4 regions of the Cedecea sp. genome follow, and region 1 is predicted to be linked to each of the others. Evidence: predicted binding sites of a transcription regulator. Region 1 holds the regulator's gene; each other region holds the start of a gene.
What was found. The regulator PurR, encoded in region 1, represses purine synthesis genes. The targets are predictions, from matches to a motif close to CANGCAAACGTTTGCNTG.
Positions count from the first base shown of each region.

Region 2: a site for PurR is predicted at 2,493-2,510, ahead of tusA (sulfurtransferase TusA). Genes of this name have one in related genera too.
Region 3: a site for PurR is predicted at 2,085-2,102, ahead of pyrD (quinone-dependent dihydroorotate dehydrogenase). Genes of this name have one in related genera too.
Region 4: a site for PurR is predicted at 1,480-1,497, ahead of gcvT (glycine cleavage system aminomethyltransferase GcvT). Genes of this name have one in related genera too.

Region 1 is NZ_DASYBS010000165.1:59,790-63,518, reverse strand. Features, by position in the region: gene punC (purine nucleoside transporter PunC) at 1-140, opposite strand, end outside; gene punR (DNA-binding transcriptional activator PunR) at 256-1,194, shown strand; gene purR (HTH-type transcriptional repressor PurR) at 1,191-2,216, opposite strand; gene VGM55_RS25905 (YnhF family membrane protein) at 2,509-2,598, shown strand; gene sodB (superoxide dismutase [Fe]) at 2,767-3,348, opposite strand; gene VGM55_RS25895 (C40 family peptidase) at 3,672-3,729, opposite strand, start outside.
Region 2 is NZ_DASYBS010000014.1:20,675-24,403, reverse strand. Features, by position in the region: gene zntA (Zn(II)/Cd(II)/Pb(II) translocating P-type ATPase ZntA) at 1-2,150, shown strand, start outside; gene tusA (sulfurtransferase TusA) at 2,188-2,433, opposite strand; gene VGM55_RS01965 (7-cyano-7-deazaguanine/7-aminomethyl-7-deazaguanine transporter) at 2,608-3,273, shown strand; gene VGM55_RS01960 (DcrB family lipoprotein) at 3,346-3,729, shown strand, end outside.
Region 3 is NZ_DASYBS010000009.1:101,483-105,211, reverse strand. Features, by position in the region: gene VGM55_RS01330 (YcbX family protein) at 1-287, shown strand, start outside; gene zapC (cell division protein ZapC) at 284-826, opposite strand; gene pyrD (quinone-dependent dihydroorotate dehydrogenase) at 980-1,990, opposite strand; gene ssuE (NADPH-dependent FMN reductase) at 2,238-2,813, shown strand; gene VGM55_RS01310 (sulfonate ABC transporter substrate-binding protein) at 2,806-3,729, shown strand, end outside.
Region 4 is NZ_DASYBS010000029.1:55,403-59,131, reverse strand. Features, by position in the region: gene gcvH (glycine cleavage system protein GcvH) at 1-263, opposite strand, end outside; gene gcvT (glycine cleavage system aminomethyltransferase GcvT) at 293-1,390, opposite strand; gene ubiI (FAD-dependent 2-octaprenylphenol hydroxylase) at 1,828-3,027, opposite strand; gene ubiH (2-octaprenyl-6-methoxyphenyl hydroxylase) at 3,040-3,729, opposite strand, start outside.

The sequences.
Region 1 (3,729 bases):
AGGCTGGCGCTAACCGCTGACGCATTTGTCCCCAGGTCTTGCTGAATGGCGGCAAAGGCAGGCAGGTACATGTCGGTGGCGAGGAAGCCCAACACGCTCAGCCCCGCAAGCCAGATAAGAAATCCCTTTGATGGTTGCATATTTCACTCTTGATTTTTGATAGCAGGTTAACGGGGCAGGAGTCTACGGAGTGCAAAACCGCTTGTGAAACGCTAATATTTGCACATTGCATTCAAATTTTTTGCAGGCAAAAACATGTGGTCTGAATATTCTCTGGAAGTTGTGGATGCCGTGGCCCGCAATGGAAGCTTCAGCGGTGCCGCCCAGGAGCTACACCGCGTGCCTTCTGCCATAAGCTATACGGTACGCCAGCTCGAAGAGTGGTTAGCTGTGCCGCTCTTCGAACGGCGGCACCGTGATGTTGAACTCACCGCAGCCGGGGCTTTTTTTTTGAAGGAGGGTCGCTCTGTTATCAAAAAAATGATGGCTACCCGACAGCAATGCCAGCAGATAGCAAACGGCTGGCGCGGGCACCTGTCCATTGCGGTAGACAATATTGTGAAGCCAGAGCGTACCCGCCAGCTGGTGCTGGATTTTTATCGCCACTTTCCGGATATCGAGCTACGGGTATTTCAGGAGGTCTTCAACGGCGTGTGGGACGCACTGGCTGACGGACGAGTAGAGGCGGCGATAGGGGCGACGCAGGCTATCCCCGTGGGAGGACGTTATGCGTTTCGGGATATGGGGGCGCTTAGCTGGCGCTGTGTCGTTTCGACCGATCATCCGCTCGCGCAACATGAGGGTGTTATTCCGGACGATATGCTCAGGGCCTGGCCATCTTTGGTTCTGGAGGATACATCGCGTTCGCTGCCCAAGCGTATCACCTGGCTTCTTGATAACCAGCGCCGCGTGGTGGTGCCGGACTGGGCTTCAGGGGCGGACTGCCTTAGCGCAGGCCTGTGCATTGGCATGGTGCCTACGCACATCGCTAAGCCGTGGCTGGACGGCGGAGAGTGGCAGGAGCTGACGCTGGAAAATCCGTTCCCGGATGCAGCTTGCTGCCTGACGTGGAGGCAGGATGACGCATCGCCTGCGTTAAGCTGGCTGCTGGAATACCTGGGGGACAGTGAGACGATGAATCAGGAGTGGCTTCAGGAGCCAGGCAACACATTCCCGGCTCCTGACAAGACTTAGCGGCGGTAATCGCGGAACGGGCCGTCGGCTACCGAGCGGCGTTCGATGAGGCGCGGATGGACTTCAATCGTCTGCGACTCTTCACGTTTGTTGATTATACGGTCGAGCAGCATATTAAAGGCCGTTTCGCCCAGACGTTCTTTTGGCTGGTGGATAGTGGTCAACGCCGGAGAGAAATAGCGGGCGTTGCGCACATTATCATAGCCGATGATAGAGATATCCTGCGGCACGCGCAGCCCCATCTCATCCGCTGCGCAGATCGCGCCCATCGCCATGATATCGCCACCGCAGAATACCGCTGTAGGGCGATGTGGCTGGTTGAGTAATTGCTGCATGGCCCGGTAGCCGGACTCTGGCTCGAAGTCGCCCTGAACTACCCAATTATCCGGTACTTTAATATTGGCTTCATCAAGCGCCTTCAGGAAGCCTGCATGGCGACCGCCGCCGGTATTACGTTCCAGCTGACCCGGGATCGCACCGATGTCGCGATGGCCGCGTTCAATCAGGTAACGGCCTGCGAGATAACCGCCGTGAAAAGCATTGTCGACAACGGAGTCGGTAAAGTCGGCGCGGGCTTCGCCCCAGTCCATCACCACCATGGGAATATGACGGTACTCTTCCAGCGTAGAGAGCAGGCTTTCCGGGTACTCGGAGCACATCACCAGCAAGCCATCAACGCGCTTTTGCGCCATCATCGACAGGTAGGCGCGCTGTTTCTCAAAGTTGTTGTGCGCATTGCCAAGGATCAAGGTGTAGCCTTTCGCGAAACAGCTGTTCTCGACCGATTCGATAATTTCAGCAAAATAGGGGGCTTCGCTTGAGGTAGCAAGCAGACCGATGGATTTGGTGTGGTTGACCTTCAGGCTGCGTGCAACGGCACTCGGTGAGTAGTGCAGCTCTTTAATTGCTGCCCAGACGGCGTTGCGCGTCTCTTCCGCCACAAAACGGGTCTTGTTAATGACATGTGACACAGTGGTAGTGGAAACGTTTGCGCGCTTCGCTACGTCCTTAATTGTTGCCATTAGATGTCACTCCAGACCATATCGTAAACTCCTGATAACTCATATGTTAAACGTTTGCCTTCGCTAACTCCTGGGGCAACACGTTGGTTGCAGGCCTGTCGGGAATGCGACATACAGCGGGAGGAGGGCGTTGCCGGGCGATACGCGGTAAATTAGCGAAGGATTTTGGCTTATCCCGGGGCAAAGTGGAAGAGGGAAAACCGAGATCTGTGCAAAACCAGCAGGATTTTTCTCGCCAATTGTGGGAAAATCATCCTGCTTACACTTTGTAGGGAAATAAAAGGAGCTTACGATGAGTACCGATCTGAAGTTTTCCATGGTGACCACGGTTATCGTACTGGGCCTGATTGTTGCCGGTGCGCTGACCGCCGTACTGCACTGATTTAATAAGGGCCGCTAATAGCGGCCCTTAGGCCGTAGACAAAGAGGGAAAAGTATGGCTTTTCCCTCTTTGTGGTTATCAGTCGAAAATCAATGAATTGATTTTCCCCGTTTATTTCCAAAAAACCTCAGGTAATCCTTCCATTCTCTGATGAAAAGCGGCTGCAAATCAGCCCGCCAGGTTTTGCGCAACAAATGTCCAGTTAACCAGCGCCCAGAAGTGGTCCAGATATGTCGGGCGCGCATTACGGTAATCAATATAGTAAGCGTGTTCCCAGACATCTACGGTCAGCAGCGGTTTTGCATCGGTAGTGAGCGGGGTTCCGGCGTTTGAGGTGGAAACTATTGCCAGGCTGCCGTCGCTGTTTTTGACAAGCCAGGTCCAGCCGGAACCGAAGTTTTTGATGGCGGCTTCGGTGAACTGTTTTTTAAATGCTTCTACGCTGCCAAAGGCGTTAGTAATGGCTGCCAGCACTTCCCCGGCTGGCTCTCCTCCTGCGTTTGGCGCCAGGCAGTGCCAGTAGAACGTATGGTTCCAGACCTGTGCGGCGTTATTGAAAATCCCACCGTCAGCGTGCTTAACGATCTCCTCCAGCGTCTTCCCTTCAAACGGACTGCCTTTTACAAGGTTATTCAGGTTAGTGACGTAGGTTTGATGGTGTTTACCGTAGTGGTATTCGAGGGTTTCGGCTGAGATGTGCGGTGCCAAAGCGTCTTTTGCATAGGGCAGGGCGGGTAGTTCGAACGACATTGCTTCACTCCTTGTTATTTTGATTCACAATATAACTACATTTTGTGTGGTTATAAGGTTAGCAAATTACGGGAGTGCAAAAAAGCGAAATGAAACAGCCCGTTGTCGGGCTGTTCAGACGGCAGACAAACTACCTGCAATGAATAGATACCAGATGGCGTTTTAAAATAAACAAGGAAAATCAATTTATTGATTTTCGACTGATAACCACAAAGAGGGAAAAACCACGCTTTTTCCCTCTTTGTCAGCAACAATTAACAGCCCGTTGCCGGGCCGTTAACATTTTAATCAGAATAAAACCGCCCGATGGGGCGCAGATAAGATTAGCGAATTGTCTTTGGCGTCATGACCCGGCGGGCACCGACGTAGTGGCGCTGCCAG
Region 2 (3,729 bases), on a different contig from region 1:
TACCGGCAGAAGGCCCCTCCTGCTGCGCCGACGACAGCTGTTCTGCGCAAAAACCGGAGCCGGAAATCGTCGACAACGGCAATCGATACAGCTGGCACGTAGCAGGCATGGACTGCGCGGCCTGCGCCCGCAAAGTGGAAAATGCGGTGAAACAGGTGAGCGATGTCCAGCAGGTTCAGGTGGTGTTTTCGACAGAAAAGCTGCTGGTCAGTTCGGCGCGCGACGTTCGCAGCGATGTAGAAAAAGCGGTTAAAGCCGCAGGCTACACCCTTAATGCAGGCAATGCGCCGAAACAAGAAAAAAGCAGCGGCCTGCAAGAGAACTTGCCGCTGATCCTGCTTATTGTGCTGATGGTGGTTAGCTGGGGGCTAGAGCAGTTCAACCACCCGCTCGGCAATCTGGCGTTTATCGCCACCACGCTGGTTGGCCTGTGGCCGATAGCTCGCCAGGCGGTCCGCCTGATCCGCAGCGGCAACTGGTTTGCCATTGAAACACTGATGAGCGTCGCCGCCATCGGCGCGCTGTTTATCGGCGCTACCGCCGAAGCGGCGATGGTCTTACTGCTGTTTCTGATCGGTGAACGTCTCGAATCCTACGCCGCCAGCCGTGCGCGCCGGGGGGTAAGCGCCTTAATGGCGTTAAAGCCGGACGTCGCTATTCGCCTCCGGGACGGCGAGCGCGAAACCGTCGCTCAGGCCGATCTTCGTCCCGGCGACGTTATTGAGGTCGCCGCCGGTGGCCGACTGCCCGCCGACGGTCGCCTGCTCAGCGGTTTTGCCAGCTTTGATGAAAGCGCCTTAACCGGGGAATCCGTGCCGGTAGAGCGCCAGCGGGGCGAAAAAGTCGCCGCAGGCAGCACCAGCGTGGATCGCCTTGTTCAGCTGGAGGTGATTTCCGAGCCCGGCGACAGCGCCATCGACCGCATTCTGCGGTTGATTGAGGAAGCCGAGGAGCGCCGCGCGCCCATCGAACGCTTTATCGATCGCTTTAGCCGGATTTACACGCCGATCGTCATGCTTCTCGCGTTACTGACCGCCGTCGTTCCCCCTTTGCTGTTCGGACAAACCTGGGAACCGTGGATCTATAAAGGGCTGACGCTGCTGCTTATCGGCTGCCCGTGCGCGCTGGTTATCTCCACGCCTGCGGCCATTACTTCCGGCCTTGCCGCAGCCGCACGCCGTGGGGCGTTGATTAAAGGCGGCGCGGCGCTGGAGCGTCTCGGTCAAATCCAGCAGGTCGCCTTCGATAAAACCGGCACGCTAACGGCGGGTAAACCGCAGGTCACCGCCATTGCGGCGGAAGAAGGGATAGAAGAAGACCAGCTTCTGGCGCTCGCCGCCGCGGTAGAACAGGGTTCCACGCACCCGCTGGCTCAGGCCATAGTGAATGCAGCACAACAGCGTAATTTGCCCACTGTCGTCGCGGAAAATCACCGCGCGCTGGCCGGGGTTGGCGTTGAAGCGAATATCCAGGGTGAAACGCTGTTGCTCAGCTCACCGTCCAAACTTGACGCTCAGATACTCAACGAAACCTGGCAACAACGTATCGCGAAGCAGGAAGAAGAGGGCCAGACGGTCATCGTGGTACTGCGTTCAGGGCAGCTGCTGGGCACCATCGCCATGCGTGACACTTTGCGCAGCGACGCGCGTGAAGCGGTTACCGCCCTTCATCAACTGGGCATTCAGGGCGTGATGCTGACGGGGGATAACCCACGCGCGGCGGCGGCAATAGCCAGCGAACTGGGCATTGATTACCGCGCCAGCCTGCTCCCGGCAGACAAAGTGGCGGCGGTGAACAAACTGAATGCCACCGCGCCGCTGGCGATGGTCGGCGACGGCATTAACGATGCGCCGGCGATGAAAGCGGCCACCATCGGTATTGCCATGGGCAGCGGTACCGACGTCGCGCTGGAAACCGCAGATGCCGCCCTGACCCACAACCGCCTGACCGAACTGGCAAGCATGGTGCGGCTCGCCAGAGCCACCCATAACAACATTCGCCAGAACGTGACGATTGCGCTGGGGCTGAAGGGGATTTTCCTGGTCACCACCCTGCTCGGCCTGACCGGCCTGTGGCTGGCGGTGCTGGCAGACTCAGGGGCTACCGCGCTGGTAACGGCGAACGCCATTCGCCTGCTGCGGAAGAAATAGTTTTCGAAAGATAACGGGGCGCGAACATGCGCCTCGTTTAATGGCTCTTACGCAGCAAATAGCGGTAAGGCAGCGCGTCGGTTTCGCTGGCGACCAGCTCGTGTTCCATAAAGCGGCAGAAGCCCGGGATATCGCGCGTGGTGGCCGGGTCGTCGGCTATCACCAGCAGCGTTTCGCCTACGGGCATATTGCGCACGGTTTTGCGCACCATCATCACCGGCTCCGGGCAGCGCAGGCCAAGGGCGTCCAGCGTATGGTCGGGGGTTGCGAACAAATCGGTCATAGCACTCTCAGGTCGTCAAAAACCGCGCTAGTTTACGCCGGGGAAAATCTGGCGCAAGCCGCGTGAACGATTGCGTTAAAATTAACCATTGCAATGAAAAGCTAAAGCAGTATCATCCCCGCGCTTTACATTTTTGACTGGGTTCCCTCACCCCACTACTAAAAAGGCTACAACATGATGCAGTTCAGCACTCGCCAGCGCACTAATGCGCTGTTTTGGCTATCGCTTTTTCATTTGCTGGTGATCACCTCCAGCAACTATCTGGTTCAGCTTCCGGTCTCCGTCTTCGGGTTTCATACGACCTGGGGCGCCTTCAGCTTCCCGTTTATCTTCCTGGCGACCGACCTCACGGTGCGTATTTTTGGCGCTCCGCTGGCGCGACGCATTATTTTCGCGGTAATGATCCCGGCGCTGGTTATCTCCTACGGCATCTCAGCGCTGTTTTACATGGGAAGCTGGCAGGGCTTTGAAGCGCTAACCCACTTCAACCTGTTCGTCGCCCGTATCGCAATCGCCAGCTTTATGGCCTATGCGCTCGGCCAGATCCTCGACGTGCACGTCTTCAACCGCCTGCGTCAAAACCGCTGCTGGTGGCTAGCGCCTACCGCTTCCACGCTGTTTGGCAACGTGAGCGACACGCTGTCGTTCTTCTTTATCGCCTTCTGGCGCAGCCCGGACGCCTTTATGGCCCAGCATTGGGTGGAAATCGCCGTGGTCGATTACTGCTTCAAAGTCCTTATCAGCCTGATTTTCTTCCTACCGATGTACGGCGTATTGCTGAATATGCTGTTGAAACGCCTCGCAGATAAATCCGAAATCTCCGCGCTACAGCCAGGTTAAACGCGGGCCGAATATCTTGTGTTAAGATGCAGGCATCGGCCTTGTGGCTTGCTAACGGAAAGGAATAACGCGATGCGCAACCTGGTAAAATATGTCGGTATTGGCCTGCTGGTAGTGGGTCTTGCCGCCTGTGACAATAACGACAGCAAAACCGCTACCGCCGGTAGTCAGGCAGCCAGCAGCGCCAGTGGCCAGCCTATCGAACTGCTGGACGGCAAGCTGAGCTTCGCCCTGCCGGCAGACATGACCGATCAGAGCGGCAAAGTGGGCACACAGTCCAACAACATGCACGTTTATTCTGACGCGACCGGCCAGAAAGCGGTGATCGTGATTGTCGGCGACAACACCACTGACGACCTTGCCGCGCTGGCAAAACGTCTGGAAGATCAGCAGCGCGCGCGTGACCCGCAGCTTCAGGTCGTGACCAACAAATCCATCGAGATTAAAGGCCACACG
Region 3 (3,729 bases), on a different contig from region 1:
AAGTGGTCGAAAGCCTCGAGCCGCAAAGCCAGCCTGAAAGCAGCGTTAATATCGACTGGGAAGGCACCACGTTCCAGGGTAATAACCAGCAAATTCTGCTGGAGCAGCTGGAAAACAAAGGGATCCGCGTCCCCTATTCTTGCCGGGCCGGAATTTGCGGAAGCTGTCGAATTCGTTTGCTGGACGGCGAAGTGAAGGCGTTAAAGAAAGGTGCGATTGGCGCCGATGGCACAATTTTGTGCTGCAGCTGTGTTCCTGCCGGAAACGTGAGCGTCGCGCCGCGTTAAACGGCCTGATCCAGGCTGAGGCCGCTGCTCAAAGGCTGCGGTTTCAGTCGGTCATTCATGACTTTGATAGCATCACCCAGCTGCATAGTGCGGCCGGCTAACGTGAGCCCCTGCTGAGCGAGCAGGCAAAGCGCGGCATTATCACCGGTTTCTACCACCAGCAGGTTCACCTGCTGCATATTCTCGCTTAGCCACACGCAGGCCCCGTCCCCGATCCCCGGCTGCCAACAGTCACCGTGAGAGACAAAATGCCAGCTTTTCGGCATCTGTGGTTTCAGGAAACGAATCGCCACCAGGGCGTTGAGCACCAGTTCAGCACGTTGCTCGTTACCCAACGGTAAATCACGGCATTTTTCTTCAAAGGAGAAATAGAGCGCCGCGTCATCGACACAAAAGCCTGAATTTTCAAAGGCATCCGGGGTCAGCATTTTGCGCGGAAAGCGCGAACGGAATAGCATGCCATTGGCCAAATCGAGCATCATTCGATCGTGCTCTTCATCGAAATACCAACGCCAGTTATCGTCCGGTTTTATCCGCATAATGCTTACCCTTCATTTATCCCGCTGCTGAATTGCCACTCAAATTCATACCATATTAATAAAAGACCAATATGTTTAAATAAGCAACAGTAGCGGAATATAAAACAACCAGAGCCGAAAATAAAGCCCTGGTTGTTTGCAAAGCGTAAATGATCAGAGATGAGTAACGATTTCTTTAATCAACGGCGGGCCTTTAAAAATGAAGCCGGAGTATATTTGAACCAGTGAAGCTCCCGCCGCGATCTTCTCGCGAGCAGCGATAACTGAATCAATACCGCCGACGCCGATAATCGGTAGTCGACCATTTAATTCCTGAGACAAGCGACGAATAATTTCCGTGCTTTTTAATTGTACCGGGCGACCGCTTAAGCCACCGGTTTCGTCGCAGTGCTTCATCCCCTGGACAAGACTACGGTCTAAGGTGGTATTGGTTGCAATCACCCCATCAATATTATGGCGAACTAAACTGTCCGCAACCTGGATCAATTCTTCCTCAGAAAGATCCGGCGCGATCTTCACCGCCACAGGAACATATTTATGGTGGATAGCTTGCAGCGCCTGCTGTTTATTTTTAATGGCGCTTAAAAGATCGTCCAGCGCTTCACCATATTGCAACGAACGTAATCCTGGGGTATTTGGTGACGAAATATTGATCGCAATGTAGCCAGCATACGGATAAATCTTATCCATGCAGATCAAATAATCATCTTTACCCTGCTCAACGGGGGTATCTTTATTCTTGCCGATATTAATCCCGAGCACGCCGTCGAAATGCGCTTTTTTGACGTTTTCAACCAGGTTATCCACCCCGAGATTATTAAACCCCATTCGGTTGATCAGCCCTTCGGCCTCCACCAGGCGGAAGATGCGCGGTTTATCGTTCCCCGGCTGCGGACGCGGCGTCACGGTGCCAATCTCAATGGAGCCAAAGCCCATCGCCCCGAAGGCATCAATGCATTCCCCGTTTTTATCCAGACCCGCGGCTAAGCCCAGCGGGTTCTTGAACGTTAACCCCATGCAGGTCACCGGTTTTGACGGCACGTTCTGACGAACCAGCCACTCAAGCGGCGTACCGGTGACAAAACGTAACTGCTGAAAAGTTAACTCATGCGCGCGCTCTGGATCGAGCTGAAAAAGGGCTTTACGAACGAAGGGGTAGTACATGAACTCTCCTGGATTCCCGGTGTGCAGACCGGGGCGCTATTATTCACGATCCAGGGGATGATTGGAATTGACCTGTCGCAAAAAAGCCTGAATAGAGGCAAACGTTTTCTTTCCCAACGCGCAATATGCGCTTTTTCGCAAATCTATCCTGGAAAAATCACTTAGCCACGGAAATCATCTCTGCGAGTATCACGCTAATTGTTATCAATGTTAGATAAAAGCAAACAATTAGTTATAAGGAGTCGTGATGCGTGTGATTACCCTGGCCGGAAGCCCTCGCTACCCGTCCCGTTCCAGCTCGCTGCTGGAGTATGCGCGGGAGAAGCTGAGCGCCCTGGATGTTGAAGTCTATCACTGGCACTTACAGAACTTCGCGCCGGAAGATCTGCTCTACGCCCGGTTCGATAGCCCGGCGCTGCTGGCGCTCACCGAACAGCTCAGTACCGCCGACGGCCTGATTATCGCCACGCCGGTCTATAAAGCCTCGTTTTCAGGTGCGCTAAAAACGCTGCTCGATTTGCTCCCCGAACGAGCCCTGGAAAAAAAGGTCGTCCTGCCGCTCGCAACAGGCGGTACCGTTGCCCATATGCTCGCCGTGGACTACGCCCTTAAGCCCGTATTAAACGCGCTGAAAGCGCAGGAAATCCTGCACGGCGTGTTTGCCGACGACGGCCAGGTAACCGATTACCAGCACAAACCGCAGTTCACGCCAAACCTGCAAAAACGTCTTGATGAATCGCTGGAAACCTTCTGGCAGGCGCTTCATCGCCGCGACTTTGCCGTGCCGTCCCCGTTTAACGTTCGAGGGGTGAGCCATGTTTAACCTGCTCAAACGTCGTTCTCCGTGGCTGGCGTTTGCTGGCCTGCTCGCCTTTTCAACTTACAGCAACGCCTCGGACAGCGGCCCGGAGCAGCTGCGCATTGGTTACCAAAAAGGCTCCGTCAGTATGGTGTTAGCCAAAAGCCACCAGCTACTGGAGAAGCAATACCCGAATACCAAAGTCTCGTGGGTTGAATTTCCCGCCGGGCCGCAGATGCTGGAGGCGCTGAACGTCGGCAGTATTGACCTGGGCAGCACCGGTGATATTCCGCCGATCTTCGCGCAGGCCGCTGGTGCAGACCTGCTCTACGTGGGGGCCGAGCCGCCCAAGCCGAAAGCAGAGGTGATCCTGGTGCCGGAGAATAGTCCGCTGAAAACGGTGGCGGATTTAAAAGGCCATAAAATTGCCTTTCAGAAAGGCTCCAGCTCACACAATCTGGTGCTGCGCGCGCTACAAAAGGCCGGACTGAACTTTTCCGATATTCAGCCCGCTTACCTGACTCCCGCCGATGCGCGGGCCGCTTTCCAGCAGGGTAACGTAGACGCCTGGGCTATCTGGGATCCGTACTATTCGGCCGCGCTGCTGAACGGCGGGGTGCGCGTCTTAACGGACGGCAGCGAACTGAATCAAACCGGATCGTTTTATTTAGCCTCCCGCCCTTACGCAGAAGCGAACGGCACATTTCTTCAACAGGTACTGAAAACCTTTAGCGATGCCGACGCGCTGACCCGCACGCAGCGGGCGGAAAGCGTAACACTTCTCGCCAAAACGATGGGCCTGCCTGAAGCGGTGATCGCCACTTACTTTGACCATCGCCCTCCTTCAGAAATTACCCCGGTTAGCGAGGCTACCGCAGGCAAACAGCAAAATACCGCTGACCTGTTTTATGAAAACCGCCTCGTGCCGAAGAAGGTCGAT
Region 4 (3,729 bases), on a different contig from region 1:
CTGTCGCTCAGCGCGTCGTTAACCGCGACGATTTCACCGCTGATTGGGGCGTAGATGTCAGAAGCCGCTTTCACGGATTCGGCAACGGCACAATCATCGCCGGCAGAAACGGTGGCACCCACTTCAGGCAGGTCCACAAACACCATGTCGCCCAGCAGTTCCTGCGCGTGTTCGGTGATGCCCACGGTGTAGCTGCCGTCAGCTTCTTTACGCAGCCATTCGTGCTCTTTGCTGTATTTCAGTTCGTTCGGCACATTGCTCATTGTTTTCTCCTGATACCTGATTTCAAAATTTAAAGCGCAACCGGCTTACCGGCGCGAACAAAAATAGGTTTGGTGACTTTGACCGGCATTTCGCGGTTGCGGATCTGCACAATCGCCGTTTCACCGATGCCGGCCGGTACGCGGGCCAGCGCAATGCTATAACCGAGCGTAGGCGAGAAGGTGCCGCTGGTAATAGCACCTTCGTGAGTATTACCCTGCGCGTCGATAAACCGTACCGGCAGCTCATTACGTAATACGCCTTTTTCGGTCATGATCAAGCCAACCAGCTGCTCAGTGCCGCTGGCGCGCTGCGCTTCCAGCGCTTCACGGCCGATGAAATCACGATCTTCCGGCTGCCAGGCGATAGTCCAGCCCATATTGGCAGCCAGCGGAGAAACACCTTCGTCCATGTCCTGGCCGTAGAGGTTCATACCCGCTTCCAGGCGCAGCGTGTCGCGAGCGCCCAGCCCGCAAGGCTTAACGCCGGCTTCAACCAGCTGCGCCCAGAACTCTGCGGCCTTTTCGTTAGGCATCGCAATTTCATAGCCCGCTTCGCCGGTGTAGCCGGTCGTGGCGATGAACAAATCGCCGGACTGCACGCCAAAGAACGGCTTCATGCCTTCAACGGCTTTACGTTGTTCTTCGCTAAACAGCGTGGCGGCTTTGGCCTTCGCGTTCGGGCCCTGAACGGCAATCAGCGACAGGTCATCGCGCACGGTAACGGACACGCCATACGTCTCAGCATGTTGGTTAATCCAGGCAAGGTCTTTTTCACGGGTGGCGGAGTTAACCACGAGGCGGAAGCTGTCTTCGGTGAAGAAGTAGATAATCAGGTCATCAATTACGCCGCCGGAAGCATTGAGCATGGCGGTGTAAAGCGCTTTGCCTGGCTGAGTCAGTTTGGCGACGTCATTGGCGACCAAATAACGCAGGAATTCGCGAGTACGGCTGCCCTGCAGGTCGACGATGGTCATGTGGGAAACGTCGAACATACCGGCGTCGGTGCGTACCGCGTGGTGTTCATCAATTTGCGAGCCGTAGTGCAGCGGCATCATCCAGCCGTGGAAATCAACCATGCGGGCGCCACAAAGCGTGTGCTGTTCAAATAAGGGGGTCTGTTGAGTCATCTTTTCCTCTTTAACCATCTGGTTGCAAAGCGGATTTGGCTTTGCCAACCGTCAGACGAAACCCGGCACCGCCACCGCTCCACGATAGCGACGCAAACGTTACCTTTGGCCTGAACTTACCACTGAACGGGGGCGTAAACCATAAGCGAAAAACGGTCATTGCATTAGCTTATGACCAAAATGGGAGAGGAAGTGTGCAGAGTAATTCACTGAAAAAATGCGATACACCCCACATTAACAGCAGGTATTTAATGTCGAATTTAGCACTAGCTAACATTTACGACCATTTCAGAAACAAATTAACTACATCGCTAAAATTGTAAGATTAGAAAATGTAATCCGAGATTTGTCCTGAGATTAGAATATTTCAAACGAGGGCGAAGGTGCCCTTCCCGGTCATCGGGAAGGGAAATGTGACGGGGTTATCACTTAGAGATTCAACGTAGCCACGACGGCAGATCTTGCAGCCCCATCGCCTGACGAATTAGCTGAGGCTTCACACCCGGCAGCGTGTCGGCAAGCTTCAGGCCAATGTCTCTGAAAAGCTTTTTAGCCGGGTTGCTGCCGGCAAACAGGTCGCGGAACCCTTGCATACTGGCAAGCATCACCGCCGCACTGTGCTTGCGGCTGCGCTCATAGCGACGCAGATAGAGATGCTGCCCAAAGTCTTTACCTTCACGATGCAGGCGGCGAATTTCAGCAATTAATTCTGCGGCATCCATAAAGCCCAGGTTGACGCCCTGCCCGGCCAGCGGATGAATGGTATGGGCGGCATCGCCCACCAGCGCCAGGCGGTGACCGGCAAAGCTGCGGGCGTAGCGACCCGTCAGCGGGAAGACGCGGCGCTCGCTTTCCACGGTACACAGGCCGAGGCGCATATTAAAGGCTACGGAAAGCGCCTGATTAAAGGCTTCATCGTCCACCTGCTGCATACGCGCCGCTTCTTCCGGCGGCAGTGACCAGACAATAGAGCACAGATGCGGGTCCGAGAGCGGCAGAAACGCCAGAATACCTTCTCCGTGAAACGCCTGCCTGGCGACGGCCTGATGTGGCTCGGCGGTACGAATCGTCGCCACCAGCGCATGGTGATTGTAGTCCCAGAAGGTCAGCGGAATGTCCGCTTTATCGCGCAGCCAGGAGTTGGCGCCATCAGCGCCGACGACCAGCCGTGCGGTCAACATCGCGCCGTCTTTGAGGGTCAGAAACGCGTCGTTTTCCCCCCAGGCAACCTGGTTAATTTCCGCCGGTGCCATCAGGGTGATATCGCTGCATTGCTCCGCTCGCTGCCAAAGCGCCCGGTGGATCACCGAGTTTTCGATGATGTGCCCCAGATGGCTGAAACCAAAGCTCTTGTCATCAAAGGCGATTTGCCCGAAGCTGTCTCGCTCCCAGACTTCCATCCCGTGATAGCAGCTGGCCCGCTCGCTAATTTTTGGCCACACGCCAAGATGCGTCAGCAGTTTTTCACTGGCCGCATTGATCGCCGAAACACGCAGTTCAGGCGCGGCATCAGGCGCAAGCGGCTGAGGAAGGTGACTTTCAATGACCGCAACGCGCAGGCCGCTGCCCTGGAGCCCACAGGCTACCGCCAGCCCCACCATGCCGCCGCCGACAATCGCCACATCTACGCTTTGCAAATTGACTCTCCTTTAACGCGCGACCCAACCCAGGGTGCGCTGAGCCAGCACGTCTCGTGCCGGGGTAAAATGTTCCATCGCCATCAGGCCAAGGTTACGGCCCGCCACCAGCGGTGCCCAACGGTTGGCAAACAGCTGAACCAACCCGTCAGTGACGCCGATAGTTGCCGCTTTATCTGCGGCCCGGCGCTGCTGATAAGCAGCCAGCACCGGGAAACTGCCGACATCTGTACCTGTGGCATGCGCCTCTGCCAGCCCTTCAGCCAAAGACATAACGTCGCGCAAGCCAAGATTGAACCCCTGTCCGGCTATCGGATGCAGCGTTTGCGCGGCATTACCGACCAGCGCCAGGCGATGGGATACGGTCTGCGAAGCCTGCTGCAGCGCCAGCGGATAGTGATGTCGAATACCTGCATGGGTAATTCGCCCCAGCCGCCAGCCAAAGGCTCGCTGAAGCTGTTGGCAAAACTCGGCTTCACTCCAGCTTTCAACTTCCTCACGGGCGTCCAGCGCGTGGCACCAGACCAGCGAGCAGCGCCCGTCGGACATCGGCAACATGGCAATCGGCCCGTGCCCGGTAAAACGCTCAAACGCCCGGCCATGATGGGGCTCGGAGGTGGTGACGTTGGCAATCACGGCGATTTGCTGGTAGCTCTGCGGCTGCCAGGTAACGCCGCACTGCGCGGCAAGCTTAGAGCTAGT